3 regions of the Uliginosibacterium sangjuense genome follow, and region 3 is predicted to be linked to each of the others. Evidence: predicted binding sites of a transcription regulator. Region 3 holds the regulator's gene; each other region holds the start of a gene.

Region 1 (3,272 bases), 270 kb from region 3:
GGCGCTGGCCGGATGATCTGGCGGCACCGGGGTATGCCAGCCGGTGGCAAGTGGCGCGTTCATTCGTGCAACCCCCGACCCTTGGCGATGGAGAGCTCGGTGATCTCCGGCACCTTGTCGGTGAAGTAGCCGGCCGCCTTCTTGGCATCCATCTCCACTTTGGCATCGGCCGGAATAAGCTCATCCGGAATCGGCACCCGCTCCACGACCTCGATGCCCTGTGCGGTCAGCGCGCCGTGCTTCATATTGCTCATCGAGGCCCAGCGGTCGATGCGAGTGATGCCCAGCCAGTGGAAGACGTCAGGCATCAATTCCTGGAAGCGCATGTCCTGCACGCCGGCCACGCACTCGGTGCGCTCGAAGTAGGTCTCGGCGCGGTCGCCGCCGACCTGGCGCTTGCGTGCGTTGTAGACGAGGAACTTGGTGACCTCGCCCAGCGCGCGCCCTTCCTTGCGGTTGTAGATGACGATGCCGACGCCGCCTTGCTGCGCCATCTCGATGCACACCTCGATGCCGTGCGCGAGGTAGGGCCGGCAGGTGCAGATGTCGGAGCCGAACACGTCGGAGCCGTTGCACTCGTCGTGCAGGCGGCAGGCGACTTTCGTCTCCGGTTTGCCGAGCTTGTCGATGTCGCCGAAGAAGTACAGCGTCATGCCGCCGATGGGCGGCAGGAAGACCTTGAGGTCAGGCCGCGTCACCAGCTCCGGGAACATGCCGCCGGTCTGCTCGAACAGCGCGCGGCGCAGCGCACTTTCCTTGATGCCGAAGCGCTCCGCCACGCCGGGCAGGTACCACACCGGCTCAATGGCTGCCTTGGTCACGCGCACGTCACCATTGGCTTCGAGGATGTCGCCGTCCGGTTTGAGTCGCCCGGCCGCGATGGCCGCCACCAGTTCCGGCATGTTGATGTGCGCCTTGGTGATCGCGATGGTGGGGCGCACGTCGATGCCCGCCGCAATCTGCCCGCCGAAGACCTCGGCCACCTTGTGGCCCCAGGGGTCCAGCGACACGATCTTGTGCGGGTCGCCCCATTGCGCGAAGGGGCCGATGGATTCGACCGGCGTGGTGTTGGTGAGGTCCGGCTTGTGGTCGCGCTGCAGATGGCCGGCCGCCACGGCCAGCGCGCGATACACCGAGTACGAGCCCGAGTGCGTGCCGATCACGTTGCGCAGCGCAGGCTGCGTGAGGCTTGCCACCAGCGGGCCGCGCTCGGCCGGGTCGGCCGCACCCCAGTGGACGGCGGGAATCAGGTTGCCCTTCCCGCTGCGCGGGTGGGAGGTCAGCACGATGTGGTCCATCTTCATCTCCGCAAAACCTGACCGATTGGTCAGCTTTCACCGACATAAAAGCCAGTTGCGTGCCAGCCCATGAAAGCCCCCCACCACCACCCACGCCGTCATTCCTGCAAAGGCAGGCATCCAGCGGCTCTGCGGCCATTCACCCCACCGCATAACACGGCCTGCATCCCATCGCCTTCGCCCATCCGGCATGCACCGACACAATGCCGCTTACGAGTGCTGCGTACGGATTTGGTGCCTGCGACAAGACCACAGCGGGCATGGCCAGAATGCCAAAGTCACGGGATGCCTGCCCCCGATCGGGTCGAGGGCAGGCTCTGCGCAGGAATGACGGAACCATTGCGGCGCCCCCGCCACCGTCGTCCCTGCGCAGGCAGGGACCCAACGACTTATCCACACTGGCCGGGCAGCGGCCCCTTCCTTGCGCCCGGACATAACGCATCCCGCTAGCATGCTGCTACGCTGAAACCGATCGCGCCGGCGCTGACCGGCTTTCCGCCATGACACAGAAAGGCAGCACAACATGTTCAAGGGCATCCTGATCGAGAAAGACGAGGCCGGGTATCGCGCGAGCCTGTGCGAGCTGGACGAAGCCAGCCTCCCCGAAGGCGACGTCACCGTGCGTATCCAGTACTCCACGCTGAACTACAAGGACGGCCTGGCCATCACCGGCAAGGGCCCGGTGGTGCGCAAGTTCCCGATGGTGCCCGGCGTGGACATGGCCGGCGTGGTGGAAGCGAGCAGCCACCCGGAGTGGAAAGCCGGCGACGCAGTGCTGCTCAATGGCTGGGGTGTGGGCGAAGTGCATTGGGGCACGCTGGCACAAAAGGCCCGCCTCAAAGGTGAGTGGTTGATCCCCTTGCCGCTGGCCTTCACCCCGCGCCAGGCCATGGAGATCGGCACCGCCGGCTACACCGCGATGCTGTGCGTGATGGCGCTGGAGCGCCACGGCGTGACGCCGGACAAGGGTGAGATCGCCGTCTCGGGTGCCGCCGGCGGGGTCGGCGGCGTGGCGGTCGCGCTGTTGTCCAAGCTGGGTTACACCGTGGTGGGCATCACCGGCCGTGCCGAGGAGGCCGATTACATCAAGGCGCTGGGCGCGGCCGAGGTACTGGACCGCGCCGCCTTCGCCAGCCCCGGCAAGCCGCTCGCCAAGGAACGCTGGGCCGGCGTGGTGGACGTGGTGGGCGGCCATGTGCTGGCCAACCTGTGCGCCAGCACGCGCTACGGCGGTGTGGTCACCGCCTGCGGTCTGGCCGGTGGCATGGATTTCCCGTCGACGGTGGCGCCCTTCATCCTGCGCAACATCACCCTGGCCGGCATCGACAGCGTGATGGCACCGCGCGAACTGCGCATCGAGGCCTGGCACCGCCTGGTGCGCGACCTCGATCTCGCGCGGCTGGGCAGCATCGCGCATGAGATCGGCCTGTCGGAGGCCATCGCCACCGCCCAGGTGTTGATGGAAGGCCGGCTGCGCGGGCGCGTGGTGGTGGACGTCAATCGCTGATCCCGGCCTAGCCCTGTGGCGCGACAGGGCCGCCCGGAGCAGGCTTCCGGAGTAGGATGACGTCACCGTCCGCCACGCTCCCTATCCGCCCTCCGCGCCCGTCATGCCCCGCCAGACCCTGCACCTGCTGATCATCGACCCGCAGAACGATTTCTGCGACCTGCCCGCCGACTACTGCCCGGAGATCGCCGGCCGGCGCTGTGCGCCCGCGCTGCCGGTGGGCGGCGCGCATGCCGACATGCTGCGCCTGGCCGAGGTAGTGCGCGAGGCCGGCAGCGGGCTCAGCGAGATCACCGTGACGCTGGACTCGCACCAGCACCTCGACATCGCCCACCCGGGTTTCTGGCAGCAAGGCGATGGCGCGCCGGTGGCGCCCTTCACCCAGATCAGCGCCGCCCAGTTGCGGACCGGCCAGTACCGGCCACGCGAGGCCGCTGCGCAGACACGCTGCCAGGCCTACCTGGAGG
Region 2 (3,272 bases), 480 kb from region 3:
AGGTCCCCATGACCTTCGTGACCAGCGAGCCCTACATCGGGCACCTCGGACTGGGCGGCGTGGGTGATTCCAAGTCCATGCTGGAGAGCGAGTTCCGCAACCATGACATCAAGTGGGTGACGAATGCGCGGACCACACGTGTGGAGAACGGGAAGCTGTTCGCCACCGAGCTGGATATCCTGGGCAAGGAGATGCGAGAGCACGAGATTCCATTCCGCTTCTCGATGATGCTCCCGTCATTCCGTGGCGTCGGCCCGGTGGCCGCGGTCGAAGGGCTGTGCAATCCGCGCGGCTTTGTGCTGATCGATGAGCATCAGCGCAGCAAGGCCTACCGCAACATATTCTCGGCCGGTGTATGCGTGGCGATTCCGCCGGTCGAGGTGACCCCGGTGCCGACCGGGGCGCCCAAGACTGGCTACATGATCGAGACCATGGTGACTGCCATCGTGGAGAACATCGCGGCCGAGCTGGAAGGACGCGTGGGCGAGGCCAAGGGCACCTGGAACGCGATCTGCCTGGCCGACATGGGGGATTCGGGCGCGGCTTTCGTCGCCTTGCCGCAGATTCCGCCGCGCAACGTCAACTGGTTCCGCAAGGGCAAGTGGGTGCACCTGGCGAAAATCGCCTTCGAGAAGTACTTCCTGCACAAGATGCGCTCGGGCTCGTCCGAGCCGGTATATGAGAAGTACGTGCTCAAGGCGCTGGGCATCTTCCGCCTGCAGGACTGAGGCGGCCTTGCTGCCAGATGCGGGCGGCCCTCAACCGCCTTGCATCTTGCGTCGCTGCTCGTGGCGCTCCTGCGCCTCTACGCAGTAGGTGGCGGTCGGCCTGGCCAGCAGGCGGGCGATGCCGATCGGCTCGCCGGTGTCCTTGCACCAGCCGTATTCGCCCTCGTCGATGCGCGCAATGGCCTCGTCGATCTTGTGCAGCATCTTGCGTTCGCGGTCACGCACGCGCAGCTCGATCGTATGGTCTTCCTCCTGCGAGGCGCGGTCGTTGGGGTCGGCGGTGGCGGTGTCGTTCTGCAGTTCGTCGGTGGTGTTCTTCGCGGCAGCGAGCAACACGTCGCGCTCGTTGACGAGGCGGGCGCGGAAGAAGGCCAACTGACGCGGCGACATGTAGTCGTCGTCAGGGGCGGCAAGCAATTCTGCTTCCGTGAGGGGCGCATTGGCGCCGTTTTCTTGCTTTTTCACGGTCTTGTCTCCTGGCTGCACCGCGGCGCCGGAATGCGCCGCGTGTGCGGTGTGGCTGTCACGATACGCTGCTTGGGGCGGCTCGTGCTATTCCGCCGTCACCGGGCGGGCATTTTGCGCGCGTAGTGTTGCTTGGGTGTTGCTGTCCTCGCCCGTTCTGGCTGGGGGAAACCCTTGCCGGACAGAGCCGTCTGAGCAGCATCAAGAAGTCTTCACCCCGGGCTGGCAAGAATGCTTGCTGCATCCGCTGAAGGATGCTTGGCTCGCCGCCACTATTCCGGGAGAAACCTCATGCCGCTCGAAATGCTGTTCGGTACCGATATTGGCCTGTTGAGTCTGTTCACGATCTTGTTCGTGATCGGGATGGGCGGCTTCATCTGGCACTTCGTGCGCAAGAACATGCGCGAGGAAGAACAGCGGATGAGCCACCACTAAGCTCACCGGGCCCGCCGTGCCAAGCAGAAGCCCGCCGGTTGGCGGGCTTTTTTTCAGTGCGCGGGAGCTTTCAGTCGCGCGACCGCATCCCTGACGGTCTGGGTGTCGAAGCTTTCCTCGGTGGCACCGATCAGGGCGCGGATTTCCTTGCACTTGGTGCCGGGGGGTACGCGTGCCGGGTCTAGCTTCAGTTCGGCGTACAAGGCATCGAGCGGTAGCCCGAAGGTGTCTGCCACTTCGCGTAGCGTCATGAAGCCCTTGATGCCGGCGGGGTCCAGCACGCCGCCCTGGCTCACAGCCTCGGTCAGCGTGGCCGGCATGGTCTGCCAGTAGCCGGTGAGCTTGGCCGTGCCGATCACGCCGAAGAACAGCGCCAGGCCGAGCAGGCCCACGGTCAGCGGGCTGGCCTGCGCGCGCGCCACGCTGTTGTGCAGGAAGGTCTTGCCTTCATGCTCGGTGCCACGTTTGCCGGAGGGGCAGGTGGTGGTGCAGGAGAGGCAGGCGATGCACTCGGCGGAGTGGATCACTTCCTGACGCATCAGCGGGATGTTCACCGGACATTTCTGTTCGCACAGCGTGCAGTTGATGCAGGCACTGGTGTCGCGTCGGATGCGAAACGCGCCGAGTTTTGTGGTCAGCCCCAAGAAGGCGCCCAGCGGGCACAGGTACTTGCAGAACACGCGGTCATAGAACACCGAGCCGAGCAGGCTCAGCACGAGGATCGCGAAGCCGACCGCAAACTCGGCCCACACCTCGCTAAGCCCGGCTGGCAGGTGCGCATAGGCCGCCCAAGGGTCGTAGGGGCGGACCACCAGGGTCGCGGTTTTCCAGGTCAGGTACAGGCTGCCGAACAGCACGACGTACTTCAGATAGCGCAGTGGCTTGTCGATGGCCGGGGGTACGTTGAAGCTGCGTTTGCGGAACAGGCGCTGACCCAGCTTGCGTGCCAGTTCCTGCAGCGTGCCGAGGGCACAGATCCAGCCACAGAAATAGCGCCCGACCACCAGGGCCAGCACGATGACGCCCACCAGCAGCACGAGGTCGGAGTAGTACAGGCGTTGCAGGAAGCCCCCATCGGCAGCGAAGCGGTACAGGGCTTCCAGCCCACCGAAGGGGCAGAAGGCGTCGATCGGCGCTTCGCCCTTGGGGCCGCCGCCCAGCACCTGGTGGCGGATGGCGGCGGTGCTGACGAAGGCCAGGAAGCCCAGTTGTACCAGCAGGCGCAGTTGCGGCACGCGGGATGTGTTCTTGCTCATGGCCTGTCTCCTTGGCCTGTGCTTCCAGATAAGTAGAAAGCCGCGCGCCTCTCTATGGGTGGGAGAGGCGCGCGCAGCGCATGGTCAGAGCTTCAGGGCCGGACAATGGGCCTGCAGTTCCTGCGCGGACAGCTTGCCGTCATGGTCACCGTCGAGGCCATCGAAACCTTGTTGCAGGCGCGGCCCCATATGGAGTGCTTCGTCGCGACTGACGAAGCCGTCGTGATCGGCATCAGCCTGGGTGCAGCCCATACCAGCTCCCATTCCGGCGCCCATTCCCGCTCCCATCCCACGGCCGCCTGTCATCTGCATTCGACCACGTCCCATGCCGGGGCCCATGCCAGGGCCGGACTGGGTTGGCCGCATGGCGCCCTGGGCGGTGGCGCGC
Region 3 (3,272 bases):
GAATTGAGTCGTGCGCGTGGCGTGTGGGCGAAAAAGTTCACGCAGGCGCCGCAGGACGCGAAAGAATGGGCGAAGCAGGCACGCTTCCTGCAGTCGCGTGGTTTTTCGTCGGAAGTGATACGCAGGATTTTGAAAGAACCGTTCGATGAGTCTGCTTAGGGTGTCCGGCCTGCGCAAACGCTACAAAGCGCGCACGGTGGTCAAGGATGTGTCGTTCCAGGTCGGCAGCGGCGAGGTGGTCGGCCTGCTGGGGCCCAATGGCGCCGGCAAGACCACCTGCTTCTACATGATCGTCGGCCTGGTCCGCGCCGATGGCGGCAGCGTGCAACTGGACGCCACCGAGCTTGGGCACCTGCCGATCCACAAGCGTGCGCGCATGGGCTTGTCCTACCTGCCGCAAGAGAACTCGGTGTTCCGCAAGCTCACCGTGGCGGAGAACATCCTGGCCGTGCTGGAGCTGCAGAAGCTGCCCAAGGCGGTGATGCAGGAGCGCCTGGACGAGCTGCTCGATGAGCTGAACATCGGCCACCTGCGCGACACCCAGGCGATTGCGCTGTCGGGCGGCGAGCGTCGCCGCTGCGAGATCGCCCGTGCGCTCGCCACCCAACCCAAGCTGATCCTGCTCGATGAGCCCTTTGCCGGCGTCGACCCGATTGCCGTGCTGGAAATCCAGAAGATCATCAACTTCCTCAAACAGCGCGGTATCGGCGTGCTGATCACCGATCACAACGTGCGCGAGACGCTCGGCATCTGCGACCATGCCTTCATCATCAATGCCGGTGAGGTGCTGGCCGGTGGCAAGCCGAACGAGATTGTGCACAATGACCAGGTACGCCAGATCTACCTGGGCGAACATTTCCGTCTCTGAGCGCGCCTGGCTGCAACCCTGTCCATGAAGCCTTCCCTCCAGCTCCGCCTCTCGCAACAACTCGCGCTGACCCCTCAGCTGCAACAGTCCATCAAGCTGTTGCAGCTCTCCACGCTGGAGCTGAACCAGGAAATCGAGCGCATGCTGCTCGACAACCCGATGCTGGAGCGTGATGGGGCGGAGGATGAGGCGGGCGAAGTCGTGGCCGCCCCCGAGGTGACGACGACGGCGGAAGCCACCGAGGCGGACTACGCCTCGGCCGAACGCAAGGCCAACGGGGAGGAGGATTTTGAGCCGCCCTCCACGGTCGAGATGCCGGACACCATCAACGAGGCCTACGACTCGGCCTCCGACGACGACCTGGGCGAAGCCGCCGAATGGCGCAGCGAGGCCGGCAGCGGGCGTGGCAACGATGACGACGACGAGTCGGATTTCCAGGAATTCCAGGCCGCCACCACCAGCCTGCATGATCACCTCAGTGCGCAAGTCTCCCTGATGCCCTTGTCGGACCGTGATCGCGCCCTGGTGCGCTTCATGGTCGAAGCACTGGAGGACGATGGCTACCTGCAGCAGAGCTTCGAAGACCTGCTGCCCCTCATTCCCGAGGAGTGGGAGGTGGAGGTGGAAGAGCTGGGGATCGCCCTGCATCACGTGCAGAACCTGGACCCGGCCGGTGTCGGCGCGCGCAACCTGCAGGAATGTCTGACCCTTCAGCTACGCAATCTACCCGTCACGCCCAGCCGCGAGCTGGCGCTGGGCATCGTCGATGGACTCCTTGAGCAACTGGCCGCGCGCGACTTTCAGAAGATCAAGCGCCGCCTGGGCTGCAGCGACGACGCGCTGCGTGCCGCCCAGGAGCTCATCTGCAGTCTCAATCCGCGCCCAGGGGCCCAGTTCGCGGCGCTCGATGCACGCTACATCGTGCCCGACGTGATCGTGAAGAAGTATCGCGGCAACTGGACGGCCAGCCTCAATCCGGAGGCGATGCCGAAGCTCAGGATTCACCGTGTCTATGCCGATATACTCCATAACAACCGTGGTGCCAGTGCTTCGCTGTCCGCGCAGTTGCAGGAGGCGAAGTGGCTGATCAAGAACGTGCAGCAGCGTTTCGACACGATTCTGCGGGTCTCGCAAGCCATCGTCGATCGCCAACGCCAGTTCTTCGACTACGGTGAAGTCGCCATGCGACCACTGACCCTGAGGGAAATCGCGGAAGAACTCGAACTGCACGAATCCACCGTCTCACGCGTGACCACGCAGAAGTACATGGCGACGGCACGCGGCATTTTTGAACTGAAGTACTTCTTCGGCAGTCACGTATCCACCGATACAGGCGGTGCCTGCTCAGCCACGGCGATTCGCGCGCTGATTCGCCAGATGGTGGGCGGGGAGGATCCAAGGAAACCCTTGTCCGACGCCCGTATTGCCGAAGTGTTGGGCCAGCAGGGTATCGTGGTGGCGCGACGGACGATCGCCAAGTACCGTGAGTCGCTGAATATCCCGCCGGTCAGTCAGCGCAAGTCGATCTAACCAGAGGAGTACGGTATGAACCTCAACATCACGGGCCATCATGTCGAAGTGACCGCCGCCTTGCGCGAATACGTCACCAGCAAGCTCGATCGCGTGATCCGCCACTTCGATCACGTCACGGCGACGCATGTCATCCTCTCGGTGGAAAAGCTTCGGCAGAAGGCCGAAGTGACCCTGCATGTGCGGGGCAAGGACATCCATGTCGAATGCGACAATGACGACCTCTACGCGGCTATCGACGCCATGGTGGACAAGCTCGACCGCCAAGTCCTCAAGCACAAGGAAAAGACTGCTGACCATGGCCACGCCGGCATCAAGCAACAGGCGATCGGCTCGTAACACACTGCACACGGCGGTGCTGCACTCGGACATATAATCCTGTCGAACTGCAGCCGGATCTGCCGCCCCGAGGGCGGCAGATCCGCGCCGGCGAATTTCCAGTCGTGGCGGGCGCAGTCGGCCCGATGCCTACCCCAGCATGAACCTGATCTCTCGCATCCTGCCCTCCGCCAACATCCTGGTTGCCTGCACTGCTGGCGACAAGGCGGGTGTATTCCAGCAGGCCGGCGCCTTGTTCGAGGCCAGCCACAGCCTGTCGCGCAAGGTCGTGTTCGACGCCCTCATGCAACGCGAGAAGCTGGGCTCCACCGGGCTGGGCCAGGGCATCGCGATCCCGCACGGCCGCATCAAGGGGCTCAAGGAGGCCGTGGGGGCCTTCGTCCAACTGGCGCTGCCGATCGAATTCGACGCGCCGGACAATAAACCGGTCGATCTCGTGTTCATCATGTTGGTGCCGGAACAGGCCAACGAAAGCCATCTGCAGCTCTTGTCCGAACTGGCGCAGATGTTCAGTGACCGTGCGTTCCGCGAGAGT

Evidence for each region. The regulator sigma-54, encoded in region 3, starts transcription at its own class of promoters, with help from an activator protein. The targets are predictions, from matches to a motif close to TGGCACGCTTNCTGCTNA.
Region 1: NMB43_RS19840 (GTP cyclohydrolase II) is a predicted target of sigma-54. The motif match lies at 1,346-1,363, and genes of this name have one in related genera.
Region 2: NMB43_RS16250 (DUF3149 domain-containing protein) is a predicted target of sigma-54. The motif match lies at 1,267-1,284, and genes of this name have one in related genera.

What each region holds. Positions count from the first base shown of each region.
Region 1 covers NZ_CP101132.1:4,288,785-4,292,056, forward strand. The annotation lists gene NMB43_RS19835 (DUF1688 family protein) at 1-63, opposite strand, end outside; gene NMB43_RS19840 (GTP cyclohydrolase II) at 60-1,298, opposite strand; gene acuI (acrylyl-CoA reductase (NADPH)) at 1,822-2,805, shown strand; gene NMB43_RS19850 (cysteine hydrolase family protein) at 2,909-3,272, shown strand, end outside.
Region 2 covers NZ_CP101132.1:3,536,560-3,539,831, reverse strand. The annotation lists gene NMB43_RS16260 (NAD(P)/FAD-dependent oxidoreductase) at 1-728, shown strand, start outside; gene dksA (RNA polymerase-binding protein DksA) at 759-1,118, opposite strand; gene NMB43_RS16250 (DUF3149 domain-containing protein) at 1,485-1,628, shown strand; gene NMB43_RS16245 (4Fe-4S binding protein) at 1,682-2,884, opposite strand; gene NMB43_RS16240 (EF-hand domain-containing protein) at 2,969-3,272, opposite strand, start outside.
Region 3 covers NZ_CP101132.1:4,016,007-4,019,278, reverse strand. The annotation lists gene recX (recombination regulator RecX) at 1-159, shown strand, start outside; gene lptB (LPS export ABC transporter ATP-binding protein) at 146-868, shown strand; gene NMB43_RS18635 (RNA polymerase factor sigma-54) at 893-2,398, shown strand; gene hpf (ribosome hibernation-promoting factor, HPF/YfiA family) at 2,414-2,737, shown strand; gene ptsN (PTS IIA-like nitrogen regulatory protein PtsN) at 2,877-3,272, shown strand, end outside.